One region of the Corynebacterium tuscaniense DNF00037 genome, then DNA from elsewhere that is predicted to be linked to it. Evidence: predicted binding sites of a transcription regulator. Region 1 holds the regulator's gene; each other region holds the start of a gene.
What was found. The regulator LexA, encoded in region 1, represses DNA repair genes until DNA is damaged. The targets are predictions, from matches to a motif close to CGAACANNTGTTCG.
Positions count from the first base shown of each region.

Region 2: a site for LexA is predicted at 3,382-3,395, ahead of HMPREF2129_RS08290 (error-prone DNA polymerase). Genes of this name have one in related genera too.
Region 3: a site for LexA is predicted at 2,465-2,478, ahead of HMPREF2129_RS00900 (HNH endonuclease signature motif containing protein). Genes of this name have one in related genera too.

Region 1 is NZ_JRNG01000001.1:33,626-39,189, reverse strand. It holds gene HMPREF2129_RS00180 (PTS fructose transporter subunit IIABC) at 1-1,085, opposite strand, end outside; gene HMPREF2129_RS00175 (1-phosphofructokinase family hexose kinase) at 1,092-2,081, opposite strand; gene HMPREF2129_RS00170 (DeoR/GlpR family DNA-binding transcription regulator) at 2,220-2,999, opposite strand; gene lexA (transcriptional repressor LexA) at 3,112-3,786, opposite strand; gene HMPREF2129_RS10935 (hypothetical protein) at 4,032-4,403, shown strand; gene nrdR (transcriptional regulator NrdR) at 4,464-4,928, shown strand; gene hrpA (ATP-dependent RNA helicase HrpA) at 4,925-5,564, opposite strand, start outside.
Region 2 is NZ_JRNG01000038.1:20,687-26,250, forward strand. It holds gene HMPREF2129_RS08270 (APC family permease) at 1-527, shown strand, start outside; gene HMPREF2129_RS08275 (methionine ABC transporter permease) at 629-1,312, opposite strand; gene HMPREF2129_RS08280 (methionine ABC transporter ATP-binding protein) at 1,313-2,365, opposite strand; gene HMPREF2129_RS08285 (MetQ/NlpA family ABC transporter substrate-binding protein) at 2,371-3,270, opposite strand; gene HMPREF2129_RS08290 (error-prone DNA polymerase) at 3,414-5,564, shown strand, end outside.
Region 3 is NZ_JRNG01000002.1:58,471-64,034, forward strand. It holds gene HMPREF2129_RS10510 (efflux RND transporter periplasmic adaptor subunit) at 1-743, opposite strand, end outside; gene HMPREF2129_RS00900 (HNH endonuclease signature motif containing protein) at 859-2,418, opposite strand; gene HMPREF2129_RS00905 (hypothetical protein) at 2,520-2,996, opposite strand; gene HMPREF2129_RS00910 (RluA family pseudouridine synthase) at 2,993-3,904, opposite strand; gene lspA (signal peptidase II) at 3,901-4,374, opposite strand; gene HMPREF2129_RS10515 (DUF6263 family protein) at 4,416-5,294, shown strand; gene HMPREF2129_RS00925 (ATP-binding cassette domain-containing protein) at 5,301-5,564, shown strand, end outside.

The DNA.
Region 1 (5,564 bases):
CCGGAATGGGAAAAGGGGGTGAGGTTGCCGCCGATAAGCACCTCATGCCCTGGCAGATTCGTGGGAGAGTATGTGATGGGAATGACCTGCCATCCGTTAGCCACGTCATAGCCACCAATGAGGTAGCCGAGGGCAAGTAACAGGCCACCAGCTGCCACGAAGGGCACCATGTAGGAAACGCCGGTCAGGATTGCTTGGTGGATGCGTTTAAGCCGACCAGTCGCTGGGGTAGATGTCGCAGTATCACTACTGGAAGCAGGCACGCGGCGCGGATTCAGGTTTCTTGCCGCGGCGATCGCCTCCTCAAGCATGGAAGTCGGCTCATTGATGGCGCGTTTCACTGGGCTGTCCACAACGGGTTTGCCGGCGAAGCGTTCGGGCTCGCGGATGGCAACATCGTGAGCGAAAATGACCGCGTCCGCACTGGCAATGAACTCCGGGGCGATGGGTTTCCCGCCTGAGGAACCCTGCGGTTCGACAAGCAGCTTCACATCGTTGCGGCCACGTGCAGCCTGTTCAAGTGCATCCGCAGCCATGTAGGTGTGTGCAATGCCTGTCGCACACGAAGTCACAGCAACAATGCGCTTTTTAGGCTTATCGACGTCTCCGCGCACCTTATTCTTCTTCACCCCTGCGTTGAGCACCTCGTTCACAGCAGTGACGACATCTTCGGGCGAGTTTGCATACCGGAGTTTTTCTAAGAACTCTTCGCGAACAAGCGCTCGTGCCAGCTTGGACAACAGCTGTAGATGAGCCTTAGTGTCGTCTTCCGGAGCAGCGATAAGAAAGACACATTCGGCATCGCCGTCTGGTCCCGCGAAGTCCACCGGGTGTGAAAGGCGCACAAAAGCGAGTGTGGGTTCGGTGACAGCAGCTGTACGGCAGTGTGGAATAGCAATGCGTCCGTTCACACCGGTGCTTGCTTGTGCTTCACGCGCGTTTGCCGCTTCCGCTATCACATTCGGATTTTCAGTTCGGCCTGCGGCTGTAATGAGGCCTGCAAGGTGCCTAATGACATCCTGCGTTGTACTGCCGAAGTCCGCGTCGAGCACCACTTGTTGCGTGGTGATCGTGTGGCAGGGCATTACTGTTCACTCCCCACCCTTGTTTGATCTCTGATTGGGAAAGGTGGACACAACGGTGTGCTCCAAATCCAGATCATGAGGTGTAGGGATGGCGGTTCCGGGATTGGACGCTGCGGCACTGCCATAGGCCACGGAATGCCGTAAGGCCTCCGGTGAGTCCAACCCACGTATGCGGGCAAGGACATACCCAGCCAAGGCACTATCGCCTGCCCCGACTGTTGAACGGATAAGTGATGGCGGGGGAGTAGCCACCCACGCGCCATCGGCAGTGACTAAACACGCGCCCGCACTACCAAGAGTGACAAGGAGCTCAGGCACACCGCGGCAAACAACTGAGCGAGCAACCTCCACCACGTAGCAGAGATCACCGTTCGACGCAGCATCTTCGAGTGTGTGACCATCAATGCCGGCGAGCTGACCAAGCTCATAGCCGTTGGGTTTGATGATGTCTGGAGTGCCCTGGTCCATCCCCTCACTCAGCGCAATCAACGGTTCATCGGAGGTATCCACCGCGATAAGTGCATCCGAGTTAGCTTGACGCACGACAGCCACCAACGTGGAATACCAGTCATAAGGAGCACCCGGCGGAAGTGAGCCAGCCAGAACAACCACGTCCGACATAGCAGCACTCGTTGCTACTGCATCCTCCAGTGCAGCTATGGTGTCCGGTGTTAACCGCGCGCCCTGCTCATTGAGTTTGGTAGTCACCCCTGTTGCATCAGTAATGGTTGTGTTGGCGCGGACATTCCCGTCCACCGCGACGGTGCGCAGCGGAATATGTGCCTCGTGCGCGAGTGCAACAAAGGGATCAGTGTCATGTGCTGGCGCTAACGCAAGCACGGACTCTCCAGCTTTCAGGAGGGCATGGGCAACATTGATGCCCTTCCCACCGGGTTCACGGGAGCTGGTGGTTACGCGGATGACCTCTCCAGCAGTGAGACTATCCACGGTGAAAGTGACGTCAACGCTTGGATTAGGCGTGAAAGTAAAGATCACGGGTGGCGTACCCCTCACGGTTGTAGGTGGGGTGGAGCGGGAAAACTCCTTCGCCAGTATGCCCGATAGCGCCCCTACATGATGTTACAACCAGGCAGAAAACGCACACTGCAAACACGTCATCGCCACAGACTAGCCCTAACCTGCTTGGATAACTTGGATACCGCGTTCCATCAGCTCATCAACATAGGATGCCGGTGCGTCGGAATCGGTGATCACCACATCGATGGAATCGAGGGGGGCAAAGCTCACAAGATAATCCGTCCCCAGTTTTGAGGAATCGCACAGCACCACAACTTTGCGGGTGTTGGTGACCATCGCTGATTTCACCGCAGCTTCTTGCGCGTCTGCAGTAGACAGACCGTGGTCGATGGTCAGTGCATTGGTGCCAATAAAAGCTACATCTGCGCGCAGAAGCGCCAATGTGCGCAAAGCAGTATCACCGACAACAGCCTGGGTGATTGCGCGAACAGTGCCACCAAGGAGCTGAACATTTATGGTGCCCAGGCTGGATAAATCGAGCGCAATGGGCAGGGAGTTGGTTACAAAAGACAAAGCACGTGCTTCAGGGAGGTCCTTGATGAGTCCAGCGAGAGTATTGATCGTGGAGCCTGAATCAAGAAAAACAGAGCCGCCAGCCACGGGTAGAAAACTCAGTGCGGCTTGTGCGATGGCGGTTTTAGCCGTGGCTGCCGAACGATAGCGGGTGTGAAGGGGGAACTCCGCAGTGAGGTAGGACTGGTTTGATACGGCACCACCGTGGACACGTTGGACTACACCTTCGCGGTCGAGCACTGCCAGGTCTCGTCGGATTGTCTCTGCGGTGACATCAAAACGCTCAGACAGCTCTGTCACGTTGACGCGACCTTCGACTGCAGTCAGAGATGCGATTTGGCGACGACGCTCCTCGGCGTACATGAGACTTCCTTGAATGCAGGGGATGCTAACAAATCCTCATTATGTATGCGAGGGGCGAAAACGGAGTCTGGATTAGTTTTGCTTTGGTCCGTTTCACCCCCGTGAGGGTGGGCTAGAGCTTGCGGAAAACAGAGACCACAAGGCCCATGATTTCCGCTTCGTCGCCCTTGATAGGCGAGAAAGCGTCATTGTGAGGAAGCAACCACACGCCAGTGGAGTCCTGATGGAACTCCTTCACTGTTGCTTCACCATCAATAAGTGCGGCGACAAACTGGCCTTCCTCCGCTACTGGCTGCGTGCGCACTGCAACCCAGTCGCCGTCCAAGATGCCGGCGTCGCGCATGGACTCGCCGACAACCTGAAGCAAGTACAAGTCACCATCGCCGACGAGTTCCGAGGGGAGTGGGAAGTACTCAGTAACATTTTCCTCAGCCAAAATCGGATTGCCGGCTGCTATCTGGCCGACAACGGGGATGTAGCGTGGCGCCGCAGCCTCCTCGGGGACATTTGCATCCTGCTTGTTTGACTTCCGTCCGGTGCGTGGGAGGTGGCGCAGGTCAACAGCGCGAGGTTTATTCGGATCACGCCGCAAGAAACCCTTTTTCTCAAGTTCTTTGAGCTGGTAAGCCACAGACGACGTGGATTGCAGGCCAGCAGCATCGCCGATCTCGCGGATGCTTGGCGGATAACCGCGCAACACCACAGCATCCTGGATGACCTCCAGAATGCGGCGCTGCCGGTCCGTCAACGTTTTGATGTCAGGTCTCTTGTCTTCTTTTTTAGCCATGTCGCTGTTGTCCTTCCTTTGCTGATGCCCTAGACGACGCTTTTTAGTTGCAAATGAGTTCCTTCACTTCTCGTTTCTACCACGAGTAAGCAAGTTTGTTCGATATTTTTCCGCTACGTCTGGACAAAGTTTTATCTGGTTGCTATAAATCGAACATAGTACCTATCGAACATGTAAGCGAAGTGTTTGATCGAACATGTCGTGGCCGTTCGTAGGATCGTAGGTAGAACAGAAAGGAAAACATAATGACTATCTCCATTGCACGACCTCACGGCACTGATATTGTCTGCGGTGATCTTCGCGCTGCGGTCCAGCCGGCGGATGTGTGGGACATTAATTCCACTCGCACCCCTCGCCGTCATGCCGGCAGTGTTCGAACGTTGGCAGACTCTGATCGAAAAGAAAGTCTAACGCAATCCCGGGCTTCAATTAGGGGAGTGGAAGCTTTCGAAAACATTGAAGCTCGCCGCGAAAAGCGTGGTGCTATTGCGATGGGCGTGTTGCTGGGAATTGGGCTTTTTATTGGCTCTGCACTCGGGGGCGCTTTCTCCGGTGGGGAGATTGACCCAGCTGACACAGCGGTTGATGGTGCCGTGGCCAGCATGAGCGCCCGCTAGTTCGGTGCTGCTGCAAAGTAGCTAGATACCTGATGCGCCAAGAGAGTAGAATCCTTTCCTGTGCATTGCCCTTTCTGCCATAACGATCATTCCCGCGTCTCGGACTCGCGTCTTGTAGACGCGGGTTCTGCTATTCGTCGCCGCCGTGAGTGCACCGCGTGTGGGGGACGGTTCACCACGGTTGAAAAAGCCATTCTCACCGTGGTTAAACGAAATGGTGTCAGTGAACCCTTCGACAGAGACAAGCTGATTGTTGGTGTGCGCCGAGCATGCCAGGGCCGTGATGTTTCAGATGATGCTCTGAAGCGTCTTGCCCAGGAAGTGGAAGAGATTGTTCGTGCGCAAGGGAGCTCACAAGTTCTTTCTAATGACATTGGTCTTGCCATCTTGGAGCCTCTCCGAGCGCTCGATGAGGTGGCCTACCTGCGTTTCGCTTCGGTGTACAAGTCCTTCGAAAGTGCAGATGACTTCGAGTCGGAGATCCGCCTCATGCGTCGCCGTGACCGCGGCATTGATGAGCTTTAGAGCTTGTCCACCATCTTCTCAATCCGCCGTGGGCTCACTGGTCTAGAAGTTCCCAGACGTTGAGCGAAAAGACTGACGCGTAACTCTTCGATGCGCCAGAGAATCTCTTTGACTGGCTTTGACCTTGCTGCGCCCTTGGGTAGTCGAGTGAGCTTGGCATCAAGATACGTCTTGACGTCATCGATGACGGCTTGGCGGTCCGCATCCCTGTCAGGGTCATGGTTCATATCATCCAGCCGCATCTGCACCGCCGACAAGTAGCGGGGCAGGTGCTGTAGGTGCTCCATGCCGTGGATGGTGATTGCGTTTTTGGGCAGAAGGAATGCCATCTGGGCCTTGACGTCATCGATGGCTGGTCCGCTCCACTTGTTCAGCTCTGCCGCGATGTTGATGTACTCGGCGACACCGCCGGCAATGCCGACGACAGCGCGACGCACAGCACCAGGCACATCGGGCTTGACCTTGTTCAGCAGGGCATCAAATTCTTCAGGCGTGCGTACCGGGCCGCCGTGGGCAAACATGAGATCACGGATAGCAGCGATGCGAGCATCTTCCACGAGGCCAGCAGCACCACCGTGCGGGTACTTATCTACAGCTACGCGTTGGCGCAGCGGAAGCCCCTTGGTCATCTGCGTT
Region 2 (5,564 bases), on a different contig from region 1:
TTTGGAAACGACTTGGCGGGGTATCCAGTAAAGGGGCACCAGTAAATGCGTCTCTGGCGCTGTCGGGTTTTGTAACGGCAGTTGTTCTTGGATTCAGCCTGATCCAGGCACTGATTGGTTACAGTAAGGGCTTCCCAGCGGATATTTTGTTCTCGTGGCTGAGCGCGGCGGGCGGTTTTGGCTTGGTGTTCCTTTTCCTTGTGACCAGCATTTCGGTGATTCTTTACTTCAAGAAGAATCAGAACATGTACAACTTGTTTGTCACGCTTGTGGCGCCTGTCATAGCAACTGTTGGCTTCGGGGTTGTGTTCGTGCTCATTCTATTGAACTTCAATGTGCTGATCGGTAGCGATGATTTGTGGTATCTCGTGTTTATCGTGCCGAGCATTGTTCTGCTTTGTGGCGTTGCAGGGTATGCACGCGGTGAGTACCTACGTAAACATAATCCTCGTATATATGAGAACATTGGCTCGGGAAAGTCGCCGACAGTATCTGAAGATGAAAAGTTTGAAGCTGTGCGAGTATAGAAAGATATGCTCTGACGCGTCCTGTCGGTCAAAATGATGAAAAGTGCCGTGAATGAGCTTCACGGCACTTTGCTATTGGTGGCTTCGGATATTTTCTTTCCCTAGCGGCGCATCACCTTCGCCGAGAGCCAGTTCCCCAGCAGCTGGGCGAGCTGCACGATGATCACGATGGTGATCACCGCCACCCACGTCACTGCCGGTTGGTAGGCGCGGTAGCCGTAGACGATGGCGAAGTCACCCAGGCCGCCGCCACCGATGTAGCCGGCCATCGCGGACATGTCGATCACCGCGATGAAGATGAAGGTGTAACCCAGGATCAGTGGGCCGAGAGCCTCCGGGATGATCACGGTGCGGATGATGCGCCACGGGCCAGCGCCCATCGCGCGGGCCGCTTCGATCACACCGGGGTCGATTGCCACGAGGTTTTGCTCCACGATGCGGGCCACAGTAAACGTGGCGGTCACGCACATGACAAACGTTGCGGCTTCACGGCCAATCGTCGTGTCCACCACCGCGAGGGTGACGGAGTAGAGCATCGCGATCATGATGATGAACGGGATCGGCCGGAAGAAGTTCACCAGGATGTTCAGTACCCAGTAAATCGGCCGGCTCTGCAGCACTCCGCCGACGCGGGTGGTGTAGAGGAACAGGCCCAGAATCATGCCGAAGAACCCGCCGACAATCATGGTGATGGTCACCATGAACAGCGTGTCCAGTAGTGCCTGCCAGTAGGTGGGGCCGAGGCGATCCCAGTCCACGCCGGCTGCAAGAAGTGTTTCGATCATTTAGGCCACGTCTCCTTGCCTGTCGGTGATTTCGTGGATGTGCGTGGTGGTCTGCATCGTGTGGAAGAATTCGTCGATAGCTGCATTATCGCCGGTGAGGCGGACGGTCATTTTGCCGAAGGAGTGATCCTGCAGCGTGGTCACGGAACCATGCACGACGTCGAGGCCCACGCCTTCTTCCTGCAGTTTCGCGGCCGCAGAGAAGAAGCCGGAGTTCGCGGTGAGGTCCACGGTGAACAGGCGCCCTTCGCCCGAGTGGAGCAGTTCGCGCTCTTCGCTTTTCGACGGAGTATTCCGCAGCGACGTCGCCACAAACCTCTTAGACACATCCGTTTGTGGGTTGGAGAAGACTTCGTAGACGGAGCCATGCTCCACGACCTTGCCATTTTCCATCACAGCAACCTTGTCGGCGATGGCCCGGATGACATCCATTTCGTGGGTGATAACCACGATGGTGATGCCGGTTTGTTCATTGACCTTCTTCAGTAGGTCAAGGACTTCTTGGGTGGTTTCGGGGTCGAGGGCGGAGGTGGCTTCGTCGGCAAGCAAAAGCGAGGGGCTTGTGGCGAGCGCACGAGCGATGCCCACCCTTTGCTTTTGTCCACCGGAAAGCTGCTCCGGGTAGTTCGTGCCACGGTCAGAAAGGCCGACGAAGTCGAGCAGTTCCGCCACGCGGGCTTTGCGCTCGGCGCTGCTCATGTCAGTCATCTTGAGTGGGTATTCAATATTGCCTGCCGCGTTGAGCGAGCTAAACAGGTTGAACTGTTGGAAGATCATGCCAATGGAACGGCGCGCCGCACGCATCTGCTTCGCGGGCATACCCACAATGTCCGTTCCATCCAGCAAAATCTGCCCCGATGTCGGGGCGTCCAGTCCGTTGATCATGCGGACCAGGGTGGACTTGCCGGCACCCGAGTAACCGATCACGCCCAGGATCTCCCCCGGCTCGACGGTCAGGGTGACGTCATCGAGTGCGACAACATCCGTGCCCTTCTTCGAGCGGAAGACTTTGTTTACGTCCCGGAATTCGATCCGGGTGCCAGTACGAGACATGGGGTTTACTTCTCGTTCTTTGCGTCTTCGACGAGGCGGTCGAGGACCTTGTTCAGGTCTTCCTTGGACTTGTTCACCTGGACGGCGGTTCCGTTGGAATCCTCATTCAGAGCCTCGGTGACCTCAGGGGTCTGCCACAGTTCAACGAGCTTGTCGTAGGTCGGGTTGTCAATGTCCTCTGCGCGGACAGCGAAGATGTTGATGTACGGCTCGGCCAGCTCAGAGTTCGGGTCGTCGGCTGCGACAGCAGTGGATGCGTCGATGCCAGCGCGGGAGAGCCAGTTGTTGTTGATGATCGCCGGGTCGCCCTGGTTGTAGGCGGTCGGAGTCTGGGAAGCATCAACCGGGGTGACCTCAACCTTGGAGGCATCCTTGTCAATATCAGCCGGGGTCGGGTTCAGCGGGTCAGTGCCGTCCTTGACCTTAACCAGGTCAGCCTGGACGAGCACGTTGATCGCGCGGCCCTGGTTGGAGGGGTCGTTCGGGATAGCAACCTTCTCGCCCTCGATGCCGTCGAGCGAGTCATGGTCCTTCCAGAACAGGCCGAGGGTGTTGATCTCAGCGGAACCGATGATGCGCAGATCCTTGCCGGAAGAAGCCTTGTACTGAGCCAGGTACAGGATGTGCTGGAACTTGTTCAGGTCAAGCTGGCCCTCAGCCAGCGCCGGGTTCACCGGGGTGTACTCGGTGAAGGGGACCAGCTCCAGGTCGATGCCAGCTTCCTTGGCCTTGTCAAGGAAAACAGACCAAGCTTTCTGATCAGAGTCGGTCGTACCGATGCGCACGACCTGGTTCTCATCGTCCTTCGGAGCGGCGTTGTCGGTGGAGTCAGAGGAGCATGCAACCAGCCCAGTAGCTGCCAGAATGGAAGCTGCTGCGGTTGCGATAACACGGTTGAGGCGCATGTCGCGTCCTGCACTTTCTTAGTCGGGGTTGAAGTGTCTGGGAAAATCTATCACCGTGTGTACCGCTTAGTCTAGTTCCGGCCTCATTCATTGCTTTCCGGCGAATATAATCAAACGTTCGTTCGGTTTATGGTGTCGAATGTGTGTACGATAGGCGCGTGCGATTCAATGGTGGCAAAGCATTGTCCTGGGCGCAGCTGGAACGCATCCTCTCCGGCCGCCCCGGGCCTGCCGTTGTGCCTGTTGACCGGCTTGAACGGTTTGAACGGGGCTCGCGTTCCACTCCCGCGGGCCGGCGCCGCAGCGGGGCGATTCCCTTCGCAGAACTCCACGCCGTATCCACCTATAGCTTCCTCAGTGACACTGGTGGTGCCAGTGAGCCAGAGGAGTTGGTGGCCCGCGCCCACGAACTCGGCTTGAGTGCCCTTGGCCTGCTGGACCGCGATGGCTTCTACGGGGCGGTGAAATTCGCCGAAGCAGCCGCGGAGGTAGACCTGCCCACGGTGTTTGGTGCAGAGCTCAGCCTGCCCCACGCACCGCTACCGGTGATTGCTCGCGGGGCGGAAGGCTACCGGCGCCTGTCGCACCTCATGGCTGGGGCGCACATGGCCTCAGGCGAGAAAGGGGTGGTGCACTACCCGCCACTGCCGGAGATGGCGGCAGCACTCGCTGGTACCTGCATCGTGTTGGCGGGCTGGCGGTGGGCAGATCACCTGGATGAACTCGTGGAATGCTTCGGCGTGGCCAACGTGGTCAAAGAATATGAGGCCACGATGCTGCCGGAAGATGCAGACCGCCATACCATCCTTCGTGCCGTCGGCCCGCCTGGTCTGCGGGAAATCCTGACCGCTGCCCCCGGTGCCGCCACCCGGGACGGGGCAAGGGTGGCGGGGGCGAAGAGGGCGTTGGGGCGTCGAAAAGCAATCAGCGCGGCATCCGCGGACCTGCACCCGATGGGCGCGCCCTGGTTACGCTCGGGCGAGCAACTCGCGGCGATGATGCCCGACGACACGGCGATGATCGCGGAGGCCGTGAAACTCGCAGGAGAATGCGCGTTCGCCCTCGACCTGGTGGCGCCTGAACTCCCGCGATTTCCCACGCCCGATGGGCACGACGAGATGAGCTGGCTGACCCACCTCGTGGCGGAGCGCGGCCGCGAACGCTACGCCACACGGTCTGCTGACCTGCAAGAACAAGCCCTTAAGCAGATTGCGCGCGAACTGCGCGTCATCGAGCAACTTGGTTTTCCCGGCTACTTCCTCATTGTCAACGACCTGGTGGATTTCTGCCGCGAGTCCAACATCTTGTGCCAGGGGCGTGGTTCGGCGGCGAATTCAGCGGTGTGCTTCGCGCTTGGCATCACCAACGTGGAGCCGATCGGCGCGCAGCTATTGTTCGAGCGCTTCCTCTCGCCGGACCGCGACGGCCCGCCCGATATTGACATTGATATTGAGTCCGGCCGCCGCGAAGAAGTCATCCAGTACGTCTACCGCACCTACGGCCGGGACAATGCGGCGCAGGTGGCCAACGTGATCACGTATCGCACGAAGGGCGCGGTGCGCGACGCCGCCCGTGCGCTCGGCTACCCGCAGGGCGCGGCGGATGCGTGGTCGAAGGGCCTGGCCTCGCCTCCATCGCGTGTTGAGTCCTTGGCCGCGCAACTTAAGGGGCAGCCCCGCCACCTGGGTATTCACTCCGGTGGCATGGTGATCTGCGACCGGCCTATCGCCGATGTCGTCCCCGTGGAGTGGGCACGCATGGAGGGCCGCTCGGTCGTGCAGTGGGACAAGGACGATTGCGCCACCGCCGGCCTGGTCAAGTTCGACCTGCTGGGTCTGGGCATGCTCGAGGCGCTGCACCACATGATTGACCTTGTGCGCGAAACCACCGGCCGCGAGGTCCGCCTCTGGGAGCTTTCGCTTGACGACGCTGCCGTGTACCACATGCTCTCCCACGCCGACGCCGTCGGCGTTTTCCAAGTGGAATCCCGCGCCCAGATGAACACTCTGCCCAGGCTGAAACCGCACTGCTTCTTTGACCTGGTGGTAGAGGTGGCCCTGATCAGGCCGGGCCCGATCCAGGGTGGTTCTGTCCACCCATACCTGCGGCGCCGTGACGGCCGGGAGCCGGTCACCTATGACCATCCGGTGCTGGAACGTTCCCTGGGTAAGACCCTGGGAGTTCCACTGTTTCAGGAACAGCTCATGCAGATCGCCGTGGACGCCGCTGGTTTCAGTGGGACAGAGGCGGACTCGCTGCGCCGCGCTATGGGATCGAAGCGGTCACCGGCGAAG
Region 3 (5,564 bases), on a different contig from region 1:
CCTTCCTTCACCCTGGCCACGTCAGTCTCACGCACATTCGCCTTGACCAGCAAGCGCGAAGCATCCGCAATAGTCAACAAAGCACCAGCAGCTGGGGCACCTTCTTGCGCCTCGATCTTGGTGACAACACCGTCCATCGGCGCAAAAATCTCACGTTCTTCCATCTGGTACTCAAGAGAGCTCGTATCCTCTCCCATCCCAGGTGGAATACCCTGCTGTGTACCCAGCTGCTCTTCGACAGCGGCCTGAGCTTCATTCTGGCCTTCCACACGCCCTTGTTCATGCGCTTCAACGAGGGCCTGTTCAATCTCCTCCCGGCTCGGACCTGGAGCAGGGGCGGGTGCCGGTGGTGGTGGGGCACCCTGCGGGAAGATGGAACTAATGCTGTCATGGATGGCCTCACCAGCGTCCTGAACTGCACGTTCGACTTGGCCTGCAGCAGCTGTCATCGTGATCGACTCACCGGAAGCATTCAACTGACGCTCAATGGAAGACGTATCCATTGTCACCAGCAGCTGCCCCTGTTTGACACGGTCCCCTACCTGCACATGCACGGTCCCCACCGGAACTGTCAGAGTGCTGGAAATCGCGGCAGTACGTACCGGCTCTACAGTGCCATCAACGACGATGCTGTCCACTACATTTTCACGTGCTGCCACCGCGTAATCGCCCGCTGAAACAGCATCGTTAGCACCCTTCTCACCCGCACCACAAGCGGTGGTGAAAAACAGAGACGTTGCCATAGCCAATGAGACCCCAGCCCGACGTGCCCACATGGTGTGTTGAGATGACAAAATGATTCTCCACTTTCAGGGGATGAGAACAAACTTACTGAAGACACTTTACACACCACCAAACTTAAGATGGAAGGCTCATTCGGCGCTCCATGCTCAGGTCTTGCACCGTGGGCCGATCATCCAATGGGTCCTGTGGTGGTTCGAAATCAGGGGCCGGTGTAGTTGGCGGTGGTGTTGGGTGGAAGGGGAAAACCAATTTGTATTCCGCTTCTAAAGTCTCGAGCGAATTCACGCATGCCTCATAGTCCCGATTTTCTTCATACCGGTCCATGATCGTGTGCGCTAGGGCAAAGAACCTTGTTGCATGCCGCCTTAGCTTCAACAGCCCGCGCAATGTTGTCTTCCACTGCGGGTTCTCAGCCAGCACCTGTCTTTGAATGAACCCTTCACGCTCCGACTTCATGTACGTCCCGTCGGGCAAAAGCCACACCACTTCCCCAGTCACCGGATCTGGCAAGTAGTACGCACGTTTATCGGTTTTTATATTGTGATGTCGCTGACACAGACAATAGAGATTGTCCACCTTCGTCCGACCGCCCTCGCGGTAAGAGATTCGGTGATCCATTTGGCAGCTCTCCGCAGGGACATGGCAGCCTGGCCAGACGCAAGTACCGTCACGCCACCGAACCTTTGCTTTGATGTCATCCGGTGCCACATATCCAGCTACAGCACGGTTAAGGTCCTCGCTGTCCAAGTCCACGACCGCACCATTCGCGTCCGCCATGAAGTGAAACATCGCGGTCCCTGGTGCCGTGGTCCAGCCGAACGAGGGGATATATACCGAGGTGTTGCGATCAATCAAGCCATCAGCATTCTTCGGCGCGTAGCCATAGACCACTACTTTGGCAGCAGGAGCCACATCCCCGGTAAGCAGCTTCACCGTTGCATCCGCCAGGCTCAGTTTGTGTTCACGCGCTGTTTCTTCGACGAATGCGCGGATAGAAGCCATTGTTGCGCAATCCCCTACAACGTTTAGGCGAGCGCTGCCAACATCTTCATTTTCCGCACTGAATGAGACCTTGCAGCACCCCGGCGGTACATCTTCACCCTGTTCGCGGGTCCTCTTCTTCTTTGAGCAGTAGTCAATATTCGGATCAAACGCTGCCAGAAGCTTCTTCATTCGGTTCTTGATCATCCACGGCGTGGGCAATTGCTGATTCTCCGTGGACGGACTAAACAGTCCTGCCAGCAGCTCATCAAAAGCAGCGAGCATCTCATCCGTGATGTCGTTGCCCAACCGCGCAAGCTGATTATCAATGGTGATCAAGCGGGACAGATCGAGGCGCTGTGTCCTTCTTTGAAGGTCCCGCAACATTGGTAGCTCTTGAAGCCGCATGTAGGCACACATTGCATTTTCAACCGCCTTCTTCCCCATCCCCGTGACAACACTTAGCTTGGCTATCTCCACGTGAATGTCATCACTGGAACCCGCGAAATCCTGCCCATCTTCGGCGTAGAGACCAAAAAGTCCAAACTGACACTGGCGCAGCAGCGAGGCATATTCCGCATTTTCATTATCCGGACACTCGGTGGCAAAGAATGCAGTTTCTTGCTCCGGCTGGGTGTCCTCCCCGTTCTCTATGATCTTTTCCAATCGCTTTCGCACGCCTGAAGCTGACACGATCTCACCCCCTTCGATATTTCAATTTCCTAGGCACAACAATACCAGAACATATTTTCGATCCGCAAGGGCAAATTCAAACTATTTACAAATACTACTGACTACTTGTTCGAATAGACACGAATACCGAAAGTGCCCCACACAGCATCGGGCGGGAGGACGTCGATGATTGCGATGCGGGGGTCTCTCACAAGCGAACGCAAGACGTCCCCCTCTTCCCAGACCACAACGGCGATGAGTGGCTCAGTGCCGAAAACTTGAGTACGGTCCGGCATCTCCCCCACGGTGATCGGAGGCGCATCCGCGACGATGATCTGGTTCACACGGCGCACATCCCGTAACAAGGTCGCCGCATCAGCCGGCGCGAGAGGCGAAGAAAAGGTGACCAGTGCGAAAGCAGGTTCATTCGCTTCCGCAAGGGAGTCTTGGGATCGCTGTGCATATTCCATCGCGGACTCATTATTGTCAGGGCCAAGCTGATCCCCCATGAGATTCGGATCAATCCCCGTGGTCAGACCCAACATGTAGATGCCGGCAAGGCACGCGAGGCAGCCAAGGGCAGCGAGTACGCGTTTCATCCGCGGAGCACATCCACCGCATGTTGAAGGTCCGCTGGAAAAGGTGACTCAACCTCCATCCATGTGCCTTTGCCCGGATGAATAAATCCGAGCTTCGTCGCGTGCAGCCACTGGCGGTTCAAACCAAGTCGCGCGCTCAAATTGGGATCGGAGCCATACATCGGATCGCCCACGCACGGGTGCCCCACTGAAGACATGTGCACGCGAATCTGGTGCGTGCGTCCCGTTTCCAGCTGAATCTCTAGCAAGCTCGCCTCACGGAAAGCCTCCAACACCTCGTAATGCGTGACGGAATGGCGGCCATCCGACGTCACGGCGAACTTCCACCCAGACGAAGGGTGACGGCCAATCGGCGCATCAATCGTGCCCACGATCGGATCCGGAAGCCCCTGCACAACCGCGTGGTAGGTCTTATCCACGGTGCGTTCCTTGAACGCGCGCTTCAGTACTGAATAGCCCGGGATGGAATTAGCCACCACCATCACGCCAGACGTGCCCACGTCAAGGCGCTGCACAATGCCTTTGCGCTCAGGTGGCCCCGCATCGGGCAGCTGAAAGCCCATCGCATACAGCCCGCCCACAACAGTCGGCCCTTCCCATCCCAAGGTCGGGTGCGCAGCGACGCCGACTGGCTTATCGACGACGATGACATCCGCATCTTCATACAAAATGGTCAGCCCCTCCACCAATTCCTCCTTTGGCATCGGTGGCGCTTTCGGCTCCGGCAGGGTCACCTCCAAGGTTTGGCCGGTGGAAAGGCGGGTGGATTTGGGGGCCAAGGAGCCGTCGATAAGCACTTCGAGCTCCGCGGCGACCGTACGTGAAACTCCGAATGCTTTGGCAACGGCGGCATCAACGCGCATGCCGTCGAGGCCTTCAGGCACGACAAGTGACCTGTACTTGCTCATTTCTTCCCCGCAAAGAACAGCGAGATGATGAACACGATCACCCCGACATTGATAGCCATATCTGCAAAATTGAACACTGCGAAGGAGCCAATAGAGATGTAATCCACCACATGCCCGAACCAGAAGCCTGGATCACGGAAAAGTCGGTCAATGAGGTTCCCCAAAGCACCACCGGCAATGAGGGCAAGACCGACGAGCTCCCATCGAGTTTTCAAGCGTGGCGCCGCAATGAGCGCACCCACCACAAAAACAAGCTGAATGGTGGTGAACAGCCACGTGGAACTACTGCCAAGGGAGAAAGCAGCACCCGGATTGAACACGAGAAGAAGCCGGAACCAGTCCCCGATCAGGTAGAAAGGTTCTCCTGGCGTCAGTGAAGACACCATGATCTGCTTGAGAATCTGATCGATGATTCCCACGGCGACCATGATGAGGGCCAGATGCGTGCGCTTATGAGTTAGGGAGGTCATTGGCCCCTAACCTTAGTCGGCGGTAGGTTCAAGGAGTGAGTTTGCGTAGAATCACCGCCACTCTTCTTGTGGCCAGTGCCTTGGTTGTCTCCGGTTGTTCCAGAACTGATCCGATTGAGGAGATCCCTGATTTTGCCGTGGACACACCTGACGTGAAGCTCATTTCCGCAGGTGAAGGCGATAAAGAGCAGCTGGTCTATTCATTTTCCCCACAAGAATCGGAGATCACTGTGTCCTACGCCGCGCACCAGGGCGCTGTGGCAACAGACAAGGTGAGCGTGGAGGCTCCCGCCGGAGGCGACGTCGAGCAAGTAACCCTGCCATTATCTGTTGCTGTGGTGGACGGAAACGTCGCTGAGTTCACCGTGGGTGAGCCGAAGCATTCCAACCTGGACACCGGCACTGAGGCGTTGACCGCTGAAGGTTTCCGCATGCGCTGGACCACCGATGTGCAGGGACAGATCGAGGACATCAAACTGTTGCCCCCAGAAGGCAGTTCCGATGAGGGGCGCGCAGTCATTGAGCGCGCGCTGCTGCAGATCATTTCCACTAACCCGGTGTTCCCCGTGGAGCCGGTGGGCGTGGGAGCAACATGGTCGGTGGAAACGCGGACGTTGGGTGAGACGAACATGCGCCGCACAACCACCTACTCGTTGACCTCCCGCGATGGGAATACCGTCACGCTGGATGTTCAGGTCCAGGAGGAACCCGCGAAGAAGACTCTGAATCTGGATGGTGAGGATAACCTGACTGCTGAAGAATGGTCCACCACATCACAAGGGACGATCACGGTAGATCTGAACAAACTTCTTCCCATCGCCGGCGAGAACGCGGCCACCACCCGCACTGTTTACGCTGGACCTAACCCTGATTTCAAGGTGGTCCAAGACATGACCACCGCAACGACGTACAAGAAGTGATCTCACATGCGGCACACCCACATCGGTTTAGACGGAGTTTCCTTTAGTTATCCGGATGGACACCGCGTCCTCACCGACGTTTCTTTTGCGGTCCCCGCCGGATCAGTGACGGGTCTCATCGGTGAGAACGGCGCCGGCAAGTCCACTCTGTTGTCACTCATCAGCGGTGATCTGAAACCAACAGCCGGCACGATCATTACCCCAGAGTTGACCGGATTCATCGCGCAAGAAACGTCGCTGCCATTCAGTGCTCCTGCACAGTCGCTTATC